One region of the Proteus sp. Marseille-Q3619 genome, then DNA from elsewhere that is predicted to be linked to it. Evidence: predicted binding sites of a transcription regulator. Region 1 holds the regulator's gene; each other region holds the start of a gene.

The links. The regulator CRP, encoded in region 1, controls carbon source genes, mostly activating them, when cyclic AMP is high. The targets are predictions, from matches to a motif close to ATGTGANNNNNNTCACAT.
Region 2: the regulator CRP is predicted to act here: its motif matches at 2,208-2,225, upstream of adhE (bifunctional acetaldehyde-CoA/alcohol dehydrogenase).
Region 3: the regulator CRP is predicted to act here: its motif matches at 1,992-2,009, upstream of glpT (glycerol-3-phosphate transporter).

Annotation. Positions count from the first base shown of each region.
Region 1 is NZ_CBDIMP010000001.1:1,899,734-1,904,078, forward strand. It holds gene ACWPWK_RS08690 (hydrolase) at 1-211, shown strand, start outside; gene ACWPWK_RS08695 (YheU family protein) at 208-429, shown strand; gene ACWPWK_RS08700 (phosphoribulokinase) at 495-1,364, shown strand; gene ACWPWK_RS08705 (OsmC family protein) at 1,454-1,861, opposite strand; gene crp (cAMP-activated global transcriptional regulator CRP) at 2,174-2,806, shown strand; gene argD (bifunctional acetylornithine/succinyldiaminopimelate transaminase) at 2,904-4,118, opposite strand; gene ACWPWK_RS08720 (aminodeoxychorismate synthase component II) at 4,236-4,345, opposite strand, start outside.
Region 2 is NZ_CBDIMP010000001.1:406,805-411,149, forward strand. It holds gene ACWPWK_RS01870 (ABC transporter ATP-binding protein) at 1-505, shown strand, start outside; gene ACWPWK_RS01875 (ABC transporter ATP-binding protein) at 495-1,208, shown strand; gene ACWPWK_RS01880 (YchE family NAAT transporter) at 1,293-1,937, opposite strand; gene adhE (bifunctional acetaldehyde-CoA/alcohol dehydrogenase) at 2,452-4,345, shown strand, end outside.
Region 3 is NZ_CBDIMP010000001.1:2,693,488-2,697,832, reverse strand. It holds gene glpB (glycerol-3-phosphate dehydrogenase subunit GlpB) at 1-193, opposite strand, end outside; gene glpA (anaerobic glycerol-3-phosphate dehydrogenase subunit A) at 183-1,841, opposite strand; gene glpT (glycerol-3-phosphate transporter) at 2,222-3,574, shown strand; gene glpQ (glycerophosphodiester phosphodiesterase) at 3,710-4,345, shown strand, end outside.

The sequences.
Region 1 (4,345 bases):
AACAACACTGATTATTCACGCGAAAGATGATCCTTTTATGTCTGCGGATGTTATTCCTGATATCACAACCTTACCAAACAACATTGAATATCAACTCACCGAGTTTGGTGGGCATGTCGGTTTTGTAAGTGGAAAACTTTCTAAACCCGTGATGTGGCTTGAAAGCCGAATACCTGACTGGTTATCCGCTTATTTGGAGAAAACCAAATGATAATTCCTTGGAATGAGCTTTCCACAGAGACACTTGATAATCTTATTGAAAGTTTTGTTTTACGAGAAGGCACTGATTATGGTATCCAAGAGAAAACGCTTGAACAAAAAGTCGCCGACGTAAAAAAACAACTTAAATCCGGTGAAGCCGTATTGGTTTGGTCAGAACTTCATGAGAGCGTCAATATTATGCCGGCATCGCAGTTTCGCTCTGGTTAGTTATTCAAAGCAAGCGATGTATCGCCGTCAATAAGGGCCAACCTTATTTAGCAAAAGGATAACCTATGTCAATCAAGCATCCGATCATCGCAGTGACTGGCTCAAGTGGTGCAGGAACTACCACAACAAGCCAAGCTTTTCGTAAGATATTCCAACAACTCAATGCAAATGCTGCATTGATTGATGGAGATAGTTTCCATCGCTATACCCGTCCTGAAATGGATATGGCGATAAGAAAAGCCAGAGAACAAGGTAGACATATCAGTTATTTTGGCCCTGAAGCAAATGATTTTAGCTTACTGAGTAAGACCTTAAGTCAGTATAGTGATACAGGACAAGGTCAATCTCGCAAGTATCTACACTCTTATGATGAAGCCACTCCCTACAACCAATTACCAGGTACATTTACACCTTGGGAGCCTTTGCCAAACAATACCGATGTTCTCTTTTATGAAGGGTTACACGGGGGCGTTGTCACCAATGAGCACGATGTCGCACAACATGTTGATTTACTAGTGGGTGTTGTCCCTATCGTAAACCTAGAGTGGATACAAAAGCTTATTCGAGACACCACAGAAAGAGGACACTCACAAGAGGCGGTAAGAGATTCGGTTGTACGCTCAATGGATGATTATATTAGCTATATTATTCCTCAATTCTCACGCACTCACATTAACTTCCAACGAGTTCCAACGGTTGATACTTCAAACCCTTTTTCTGCCAAAGCAATCCCCACTCTCGATGAAAGCTTTATTGTTATTCGTTTTCGAGGCTTAACCGATATTGATTTTCCCTATTTACTTGCGATGTTGCATGGCTCATTTATGTCAACAATAAATACTATTGTTGTACCGGGCGGGAAATTAGGATTAGCGATGGAATTAATTATGGCGCCATTAGTCAAAAAATTATTAAATGGCGAAAAGATAAGTTAACCAAAATAAAATTTATCTCTATAAAAATAATATCCCATTAATTAAGGGATATTATTTTTCGAATTAAACTTTATTTTAAAATATCAAAATTAGTCGGCATCTTTTATTTCAAATGAATGCGTAATATTGGCTGCTTTTCCTAGCATTAAAGAAACAGAACAATATTTTTCTGCGGATAATTGAACAGCTCGTTCTACGATTTTATCCGTTAATTCTTTACCTGAAACAATAAAATGTAAATTGATATCAGTAAATAGACGAGGGGCTTCTTCGCGTCTTTCTGATGTTAATTTCACTTCACAATCAGTCACTTGGTGACGACCTTTACGTAAGATGCTCACAACATCAATAGCGCTACACCCACCTGCAGCAATTAATACCATTTCCATTGGGCTTGGTGCTTTATCACCCGAATTTCCATCCATCATGATTTGATGACCAGAAGAAGACTCACCGACAAAAGATAAATCTTCTACCCACTTAACTCTCGCTTCCATTTATTTTCCCCTAAAGATGACAGAAACTAAAAGAGTACATTCTCATAATTCAACTAGCAATTAGCAAATAGGTTTATTATGCTGACTGCGTAAAACGAGACTTAATGCACTAATTGTGTTAAAAACAATATCTGCTTGATGATAGTGGTTAAGATCAATGCATTATTTTCTCATTTATTATAATCTACTCCATATTAACTTACCGTGTTCTCAGGAAGTTAATAGGTAAAGATAGGATTTTTAAGCACGCTGTATCAAAAGGGAACCTATCCGTTTTGAAAGGCTGCATTTAACGTACAGAGGATAACGCGAATGGTTCTCGGCAAGCCGCAAACAGACCCGACTCTTGAATGGTTTTTGTCACACTGCCATATTCACAAATATCCATCCAAGAGCACGCTGATCCACCAAGGTGAGAAAGCGGAAACACTTTATTATATTGTTAAAGGTTCCGTGGCTGTTCTTATTAAAGATGAAGAAGGAAAAGAAATGATCCTCTCCTACCTAAATCAGGGGGATTTCATCGGTGAACTTGGATTATTTGAAGAAGATCAAGAACGTAGTGCATGGGTTAGAGCAAAAACAGCCTGTGAAGTAGCAGAAATTTCCTATAAAAAATTCCGTCAATTAATTCAGGTTAACCCTGATATTCTGATGCGCCTTTCTGCTCAAATGGCGAACAGATTACAAACAACATCAGAAAAAGTAGGTAACCTTGCTTTCCTTGATGTTACAGGCCGTATTGCACAGACCTTACTAAACTTAGCAAAACAACCCGATGCCATGACGCATCCTGATGGCATGCAAATTAAAATTACACGTCAGGAAATTGGTCAAATCGTTGGTTGTTCACGCGAAACTGTAGGCCGTATTCTCAAAATGCTAGAAGATCAAAACCTGATCTCAGCACACGGTAAAACTATCGTCGTTTACGGGACTCGCTAAGTTTCCCCACCCCGAACAAACAATAGCCCAATAAAAGGGCTATTGATGATACAATCTGTATAAACCCCATCCTTATAGATGGGGTTTTTAGTCCGCACTACCCTTTTACAAATTCCGCAATAGCCGCTTTTAATGCCACCATTCCTTCTTGTAATTCTTCTTGGGTAATAATTAACGATGGTGTAAAACGCATTACATCTGCTCCTGCGTTTAACATCATTAAGCCATGTTTGGCAGCAAGACTGAGTAACTCTTTGGCTTTACCTTTATATTGTGGTGCCAATTGCGCACCGATCAATAAACCTTGTCCACGGATTTGCGAAAAGACATCGTACGTTTGATTAATTGCCACCAGTTCATTCACAATCCATTGATAGCGCTTTTCTACACCCTCAAGTACCTCAGGTGTATTAATTAAATCAAATGCGACATTACCCACTGCACAAGCTAATGGATTGCCACCATAAGTTGTACCATGAGTCCCTACGCCCATTACAGAAGCTATTTCATGTGTTGTTAACATCGCACTGAGTGGAAAACCACCTCCTAGCGCTTTTGCAGTTGTAATAATGTCTGGTGTCACATCATAGTTCATATAGGCGAAAAGCTTGCCTGTACGTCCCATACCTGTTTGTACTTCATCAAGAACAAGCAGAGCTTGATGCTTATCGCACAATTCACGTAGCCCCCTCATAAACTCAGGTGTTGCTGCCGTGACACCACCTTCACCTTGCACAGGTTCCAATACGACAGCACAAGTATGGTCGTCAATAACAGCTTTAACCGCCTCTAAATCATTGAAAGGAATATGCACGATATCTGCAGGCTTAGGGCCAAAACCATCTGCATATTTAGGTTGCCCACCAACAGATACTGTAAACAGTGTTCTGCCGTGGAATGCATGGTGAAAAGCAATAATTTTAGTTTTATAAGGACTATGGCGAGTGATGGCATAATGGCGAGCCAACTTAAATGCTGCCTCATTCGCTTCTGCGCCTGAATTGGCAAAAAAGACACGTTCTGCAAATGTGTTATCTATTAATTTTTGTGCTAAACGCAATGCTGGTTCATTAGTAAAAATATTACTAACATGCCAAAGTTGTTCGCTTTGTTCTTTCAAGGCTTGATTAAGAGCAGGATGAGCATGCCCCAGTGCTAAAACAGCAATACCACCAGCAAAATCAATATACGATTTTCCCTGCTGATCCCAAACACGGCTACCCATCCCTTTGACAGGAATAAATTCTGCGGGTGAATAAATTGGCAACATTACTTGATCGTAAGTTGCCCGGTTGATGCTTTGCTTTGTCATTACCCCACCTGATCGTTATTCATATTCAATATGAAAATATAATCACTAAATATGAATAAAAAATCAAATGTGGTTTTGTATAAAAAGGCGTTATTTCGCTATTTAAATGCTATCCATTTAATATTTAAGGAAATTATTTAATAGCTCATGCCCTTGTTCACTTAAAATACTTTCTGGGTGAAATTGAACCCCTTCAATTGGCAGAGTACGATGGCGAATTCCCATAA
Region 2 (4,345 bases), 1.5 Mb from region 1:
AGAAACCGTAAAACAGCATCAAAAACTTTCGCGCCAAGATAGACGCCAACTTATCATCGATACACTGCTGTCTGTTGGTTTACCTGAACAGAATATTTATCGCTATCCCGGTGAATTATCAGGTGGTATGGGGCAACGAGCAATGATAGCTATTGCGCTAATTAATAACCCTACTATTTTAATTGCCGATGAACCGACATCGGCACTTGATGCTCAGCTTCGTCATCAAATCCTTGAGCTAATCACCACACAGTGTGAACAACGTAATATGGGCTTATTGCTAATTAGCCATGATTTGCCCCTTGTTGCCGAATATTGCGAACGTGTCATGGTGATGTACCAAGGCGAACAAGTCGATGAACTTAATGCCAAAGACTTACCTACCGCCACGCATCCTTATACACGTACACTTTGGACATGTAGACCCAATGCAAGCACTTATGGCACTCAATTGCCTGTATTAGATAGAACGATTAATTTCAAGGGAATACATCATGCTAATTGATATTCATGATTTACATGTTCAATTTGAGCAAGGTAAACAAGCAAAGCACGTTGTAAAGGGAATTAATTTACATGTTCAACAAGGTGAAACCTTTAGCTTAATAGGTCGTTCTGGTTGTGGAAAGTCGACTGTTTTACGTGTGATTGCTGGATTATTGCCCCATTGGCAAGGTAATATATCGCTTTTAGAGCAAACTATTAAACCTCAACAACGTTTTCAAGGGACATTACGCCGTAATATACAAATGGTGTTTCAAGATCCCTACGCCTCTTTACACCCTCAACACCGTATTGAACGGGCGTTTTCTGAGCCTTTAAAAATCCATCACATTCCTTTTGACAAAAATACGATTGAGCAAGCATTAGCCCAAGTTGGTTTGCCTGCGGATGTAACAAGTCGTTATCCTCATCAACTTTCTGGTGGACAGCGCCAACGTGTCGCCATTGCGAGAGCCCTTTTATTACAACCTCAATTATTACTTTTAGACGAGCCAACTTCAGCACTAGATATGTCAGTACAAGCCGAGATCTTAAATCTGCTTAACACACTGAAAAAAGAGCATAATATGACATATTTATTAGTAAGCCATGATGCCGATGTGATTGCTCATATGTCTGATAGAGCCGCACTCATGGAAAATGGTGAGTTAACACAACATTATGATCGAGAAGCGTTATCAAAAGGGATACATCGTCTTGATTGAAATAAAAGAAAAACAGATGTGAAGAAAGGAGCAGAGCAGTATTTGAGTGATTCATACTGCTCTTTTAATAGCGCTGCGCTGTGTTTACACTAATAAGCCCGGGAAAATAGAACGTAATCCGGTCACAATAAATTCAATACCTAACGACATTAATAATAAGCCCATTATACGAGTAACCACGTTAATGCCTGTTTGCCCTAAATATTTCACTAATAATGTTGCACTACGGAAAAGTAACCAACAACAGAATGCAAAAAAGATACTGGTTGCGGCTAATCCTAAAAAGTTAGTAAAGCCTTCCCAGCGAGAGCTCCACACAATACAAGAACTGATTGCTCCAGGCCCTGCCATTAATGGTAATGCTAAAGGCACAACAGCAACACTATTACGTACTGCGGATTCGTTTCGTTCTTGATTGTTTTGTTTATCTTCCCCTAAACGCCCATTTATCATTGTCATTGCAATAGTAACAATCAGTATTCCCCCTGCTATACGAAACGAGTCGATAGAAATACCGAAAATACTCAGTATAGAATCACCGATTAACAGAGAAGAAACTAAAATAATTGCAACGGAGCCATTCGCAATTAAGTTTGTTTTGTTACGCCCTGCATCAGTTTGATAACTCGTCATACTGATAAAGACAGGCAAAATACCAATTGGGTTTACAATCGCAAAAAGACCGACAAAAAATTTAATATAACCGGATAAATCCAGCAGTGACCCCATGAAAAGCCCCTTCTTGGCTAATAAACATGCGAATTATTCTATAAAAGATAGAGTAACTCCAAAAAATGCGCGTTACTTTAAATCAATAAACCAGTTAATTCTATTAGTTAACAAGTTTTTACCTAAAATATTCTCTTGTAAACTGATCAAAACCTAGTGGTTTAATTTTATATCGAAATAGAGTATACGACAAAAAAATCGTTGAATATTTATTTCATATAAGAATCATTCTCATAAATAGCCTTGCTGAAAGGTGTCAGCTTGCTAGTTTTGTGATATACATCACGTTAATTAATTAGAAAGATGGTAAGCTGTTACCATTCGAAGAAAGAGGGTTACTTCGAAAATATATTTACCTTTATTATTGTTTTTTTTAAGTTTTTTAAGCAAATTATGCCCTCTTATAATTATTACTGAAATAAGCACATTATCATCTATCTAAGCTATTCTTATTAGTTATGGCGATAACGGCTAATTTGCTTAAAAAATTTAACATTTTATCAGGAGTCTCTTTATGTCTGTAACTAACGTTACTGAACTCAATGATTTGGTTGCTCGTGTAAAAAAAGCTCAACGTGAATTTGCTAACTTCTCTCAAGAACAAGTTGATGCTATTTTCCGTGCTGCTGCATTAGCTGCCGCTGATGCCCGTATTCCTCTTGCAAAATTGGCTGTTAAAGAGTCTGGTATGGGTATCGTTGAAGATAAAGTGATTAAAAACCACTTTGCTTCTGAGTACATCTACAATGCGTATAAAGACGAAAAAACCTGCGGTATCTTATCTGAAGATCTGACTTACGGCACAATAACCATTGCTGAACCTATTGGGATCATCTGTGGTATCGTACCAACAACTAACCCAACTTCTACTGCGATTTTTAAAGCATTAATTAGCTTAAAAACACGTAATGGTATTATCTTCTCTCCACACCCTCGTGCAAAAGAAGCGACAAACCGTGCAGCTGAAATCGTCTTAAATGCAGCTATCGCTGCTGGTGCACCAAAAGATATTATTGGTTGGATTGATGAGCCTTCTGTTGCCCTATCTAACGCGTTAATGCACCATGATGATATTAACCTGATCTTAGCGACAGGTGGTCCAGGCATGGTTAAAGCAGCGTATAGTTCTGGTAAACCAGCTATCGGCGTTGGTGCAGGTAATACACCAGTGGTTATTGATGATTCTGCTGATATCAAACGTGCAGTGGCTTCAATCTTAATGTCTAAAACTTTCGATAACGGCGTAATTTGTGCATCAGAGCAATCTGTTATCGTTGTTGACAGCATTTACAAACAAGTTCGTGAGCGTTTCTCAACTCACGGCGGTTACATGCTGACAGGTAAAGAATTAAAAGCTGTTCAAGACATCATCTTAAAAGATGGTAACTTAAACGCAGCTATTGTGGGTCAACCTGCAACAAAAATTGCTGAAATGGCTGGCATTGAAGTACCTGTAAATACCAAAATTTTAATTGGTGAAGTCAAAGAAACAACAGAAGCAGAACCCTTTGCTCACGAGAAATTATCTCCGCTATTAGCCATGTATCATGCTCAATCGTTTGAAGATGCGGTGCTAAAAGCTGAAAAATTAGTTGAGATGGGTGGTATCGGTCACACTTCTTGCTTATATACAGACCAAGATAACTGTCCTGAACATGTTGCCTACTTCGGCGACAAAATGAAAACATCTCGTATTTTAATCAATACTCCAGCATCTCAAGGTGGTATTGGTGACTTATACAACTTTAAGCTTGCTCCTTCTCTAACATTAGGTTGCGGTTCATGGGGTGGTAACTCCATTTCTGAAAACGTAGGGCCAAAACACCTTATCAACACTAAAACCGTGGCGAAAAGAGCAGAAAATATGTTGTGGCATAAACTTCCAAAATCTATTTACTTCCGCCGTGGTTGTTTACCTATCGCTCTAGAAGAGATTGCGACTGACGGTAAAAAACGTGCCTTTATCGTGACCGACAGTTTCTTATTCAACAATGGTTATGTTGATGAAGTCACTCGCGTACTGAAAAAATTTGGCGTTGAAACAGAAGTATTCTTTGAAGTTGAAGCCGATCCTACATTAAGTATTGTGCGTAAAGGCGCAGAACAAATGAACAGCTTTAAACCTGATGTGATCATCGCATTAGGTGGTGGTTCACCAATGGATGCGGCGAAAATCATGTGGGTTATGTATGAACACCCTGAAACTCATTTCGAAGAATTAGCATTACGCTTTATGGATATCCGTAAACGTATTTACAAATTCCCGAAAATGGGTGTGAAAGCACAAATGGTTGCTATCACAACAACATCAGGTACTGGCTCTGAAGTAACGCCATTTGCGGTAGTAACTGATGACGAAACAGGCCAAAAATATCCATTAGCAGACTATGCATTAACCCCAGATATGG
Region 3 (4,345 bases), 790 kb from region 1:
CTAACGCTTTTTTAGGTTGAGTCACTAACGAACCATCAGGAAGATGAGTTAATAGATCTAGCGAACCTGATGAAAAATGTAGTGCGCTTTGACCATTACTGATAATTGCGCAAGACTTACCTGCTTCAGCAAGACGAATACCTGCGGTTAATCCTGCAAGCCCGCTACCTATAATGATGACGTCAAATTTCATTATCTGCCTCCACTGAAGCTGTTTTTTCAATCATATCAGCATCTAAACCACATAAACCTTGGTAAACCCAACTGGTGAATTCACTCTCACGTAACGCATTACCCCAAGCAATTGGTCGAATACCTTTCCAACGCTCATTTAAGAAATGGGCAAGCTGCTGTTCTGATTCGTGAGGAGTAGTGACTTGTAAACGGTTTAATAAACCCGCTGCACGACAAGCACAAAGTTCACCTTGGCATGTTCCCATACCCACGCGAGTACGGCGGCGTAAATCAAGTAAGTTATTGACAGTTAAAGAGTTAACCGCATAGCGAACTTCCCCCGCCGTAACGGCTTCACATTCACAGACTAAACTCTTATCGCTACGTTCATTACTCAATAATTTATTCGCTAAATCACCGTGGCGATAAACCGCAGAACCACGAATTGGCGCAGGTAATGAAACAACGCTACGTAATGCTTGCTCTGCAGATTGGCGAGAGCCCGGTAAGGCTTCTTCTGCGGTTGTACATTTAGCAGAGACATTTAATTTTTCGCAGATTTTATCTGTTGCCCATTCAGCCATTAAACGGTAAGTCATTAATTTACCGCCAGTAATGGTAATAAAGCCTTCTAATCCATCACGTTGCGCATGGTCGAGTAAAACAATACCACGGCTAACATTACGACCAGATGGATCATCATCACTTGCAACTAAAGGACGCACACCAGCATAAGCACGTAAAATGCGAGTTTGAGCCAGTTTTGGCGCTAACATTGAGCCTTCACGGATGAGAATATCGACTTCTTCAGGGGTGACATACATATTGTCGATTTCATCGTAAGGTACTCGTGTTGATGTTGTACCAATTAATGAAATGGTATCGCCAGGCACTAAAATATCGGCATCCGCAGGTTTACGACAACGGTTGATCACCATATTGTTAATACGATGACCCAAAATCAACAACGCACCTTTGGCTGGGAACATACGAACTTTTAACTCGCCATATTCAGCGATTTTTTGCCCCCAAATTCCCCCTGCATTTGCCACTATTTGCGCGCGAATTTCATACAGTTTTTTCGCTTGATGATCGTAAACTTTCACACCTTTAACACGGTCGCCTTCACGAATAAGTCCAACAACTTCATGGTAAGTCAGTACTTGGGCGCCATGTTCGCGGGCATCTAACATATTTGCGGCAGTTAAACGGAAAGGATCGACAGTACCATCTGGCACTTTAACCGCGCCGATTAAATTTGGGTTAACAGATGGCTCTAAGCGAATAGCTTCTTCGGGTGAAATCGCTTGAGCATCAATACCTGCTGCTTGGCAAGATTGAATAAAGGTCTGTTGAAACTCTAAAGAATCTTCAGGAAGGGTAATAAAAAGGCCATCCGTTTTTTCAACACAATGACGAGCGACCCGTTTTAAAATCATGTTTTCTTCAATACACTCACGCGCTGACTCTGGGTCTGTTACTGCATAACGCGCACCACTGTGTAACAATCCATGATTTCGACCGGTTGCACCGGTTGCAATATCATGCCTTTCAAGCAGAACGCAACGTAATCCACGGCGTGCACAGTCTCTTGCCATGCCTGCACCGGTTGCTCCCCCGCCAATAATAATGACATCAGTTTCTGTCACTGGTGAACCGCTCATCATAGAGATGCCCTCTCACATTACATTCAGCAAACGCTTATTTATTCTTTAGCGTTAATTATAGTGTATAAGATACACAAAAAATGTGGTTAATGTTTGATAATGAGCAAAAACGAAAGAGAAACGCTCACGAGTGAAAAAATAAAACCACAAGTGTGATACTAATCACAAATTATTTAACAAAAAGTATTTGATAAAGTTAACATATCACTCAAAATTGCACATCTTGAAAAATTATTCGACAACTGAGTAATACCTCACAGTAAATTTGATTGTATAAGTTTACTATTAAGTTCGTTAAAGAAAATTTTTTGATAACTTCACTGTTCGTTTTGTCATTATTTAATATCAACATATTAAAATAAAAGCCATCGGAGGCTAATATGTTAAGTCTGTTTAGACCTGCGCCACATAAAGCGCGTTTGCCAAAAGAGCAGATAGATCCTGTCTATCGTCGTCTGCGTTGGCAGATCTTTATGGGGATTTTCTTCGGTTATGCTGCTTATTATTTAGTAAGAAAAAACTTTGCGTTAGCAATGCCTTATCTTGTAGAAGAAGGGTTTTCTAAAGGTGACCTAGGTTTTGCTTTATCAGGGATCTCGATTGCTTACGGTTTCTCTAAGTTTATCATGGGCTCATTCTCTGACCGTGCTAACCCTCGTTATTTCTTACCAGCAGGTCTTATTTTAGCGTCCGCAGTGATGCTATTTATGGGCTTTGTACCATGGGCAACTTCGAGCATTATGGTAATGTTCGTTCTGTTGTTCCTTTGTGGTTGGTTCCAAGGTATGGGTTGGCCTCCTTGTGGACGTACTATGGTGCACTGGTGGTCACAAAAAGAACGTGGCGGTATTGTTTCTATTTGGAACTGTGCGCATAACGTTGGTGGTGGCTTACCTCCATTACTATTCTTATTAGGTATGGCGTGGTTTAACGACTGGAAAGCAGCGTTATATATGCCAGCATTTGCCGCAATCTTAGTTGCTATGATTGCATTCGCATTAATGCGTGATACCCCGCAATCTTGTGGTCTTCCACCAATTGAAGAATACAAAAACGACTATCCACCTGATTATAAAGAAACTGACGAACAAGAGCTGACTGCAAAAGAAATCTTTATGAAGTATGTGTTCCCTAACAAACTTCTGTGGATGATTGCAATTGCTAACGTGTTTGTTTACTTACTGCGTTATGGCGTACTGGACTGGTCACCGACTTATCTGCGTGAAGTAAAAGACTTCGCAATGGATAAATCATCATGGGCTTACTTCTTATATGAATACGCTGGTATCCCAGGCACACTGCTGTGTGGTTGGATGTCGGATAAAGTATTCAGAGGTAACCGTGGTGCAACAGGCGTGTTCTTCATGACCTTAGTAACTATCGCAACTATCGTATTCTGGATGAACCCAGCGGGTAACCCGAATGTTGATATGGCATGTATGTTAATCATCGGTTTCTTAATCTACGGTCCTGTTATGTTGATTGGTCTGCATGCACTAGAGCTTGCACCGAAAAAAGCAGCAGGTACAGCAGCAGGCTTTACCGGTCTATTCGGTTACTTAGGTGGCTCTGTTGCGGCGAGTGCTATCGTAGGTTACACCGTTGACTACTTCGGTTGGGATGGCGGCTTTATGGTCATGATCGGCGGTAGTGCACTATCTGTTGTGTTATTACTTATCGTGATGGTTACCGAAACCAAACACAAACGTGAAATGCTTCAGAAGTACGAATAATCGCTAACTGATTATTTATGAAATTAGTTAAATCTCATCTCTAAAAACCAAGCCACATCAACTGTTTTGATGTGGCTTTTTTATTGCCAACTGTACATAACTTTGTTGTACATAGAATTAAAATGGAGCAGCTTTATGAGTACATCTTTTAGAATAAAACCGTTAGTTGCAGGCGTTCTTTTAACTCTATCTTTAAGTGCAATCGCACAAGCGGCAAGTGATAAGGTCGTTATCGCTCACCGAGGTGCAAGTGGTTATTTGCCTGAACATACGCTTCCTGCCAAAGCATTAGCTTATGCTCAAGGCGCAGATTATCTCGAACAAGACTTAGTGATGACAAAAGATAACGAACTGGTTGTCTTACATGATCACTATCTTGATCGTGTAACAGATGTGGCTGAACGTTATCCAAATAGAGCAAGAAAAGATGGTCGTTATTACGCTATCGACTTTACGCTTGAAGAGATCAAAGGACTAAAATTTACCGAAGGTTTTGACATTGTTGACGGTAAAAAAGTCCAAAGTTATCCAAACCGTTTCCCTATGGGCAAATCCGATTTCCGTGTACACACATTCCAAGAAGAGATTGAATTTGTTCAAGGTTTAAACAAATCAACGGGTCAAGATATTGGTATTTACCCTGAAATTAAAGCGCCTTGGTTCCATGAACAAGAAGGCAAAGACATTACCTCTAAAGTGCTCGAAGTGCTTAAACAATATGGTTACACGAAAAAAACCGACAATGTTTATCTGCAATCTTTCGATGCTAAC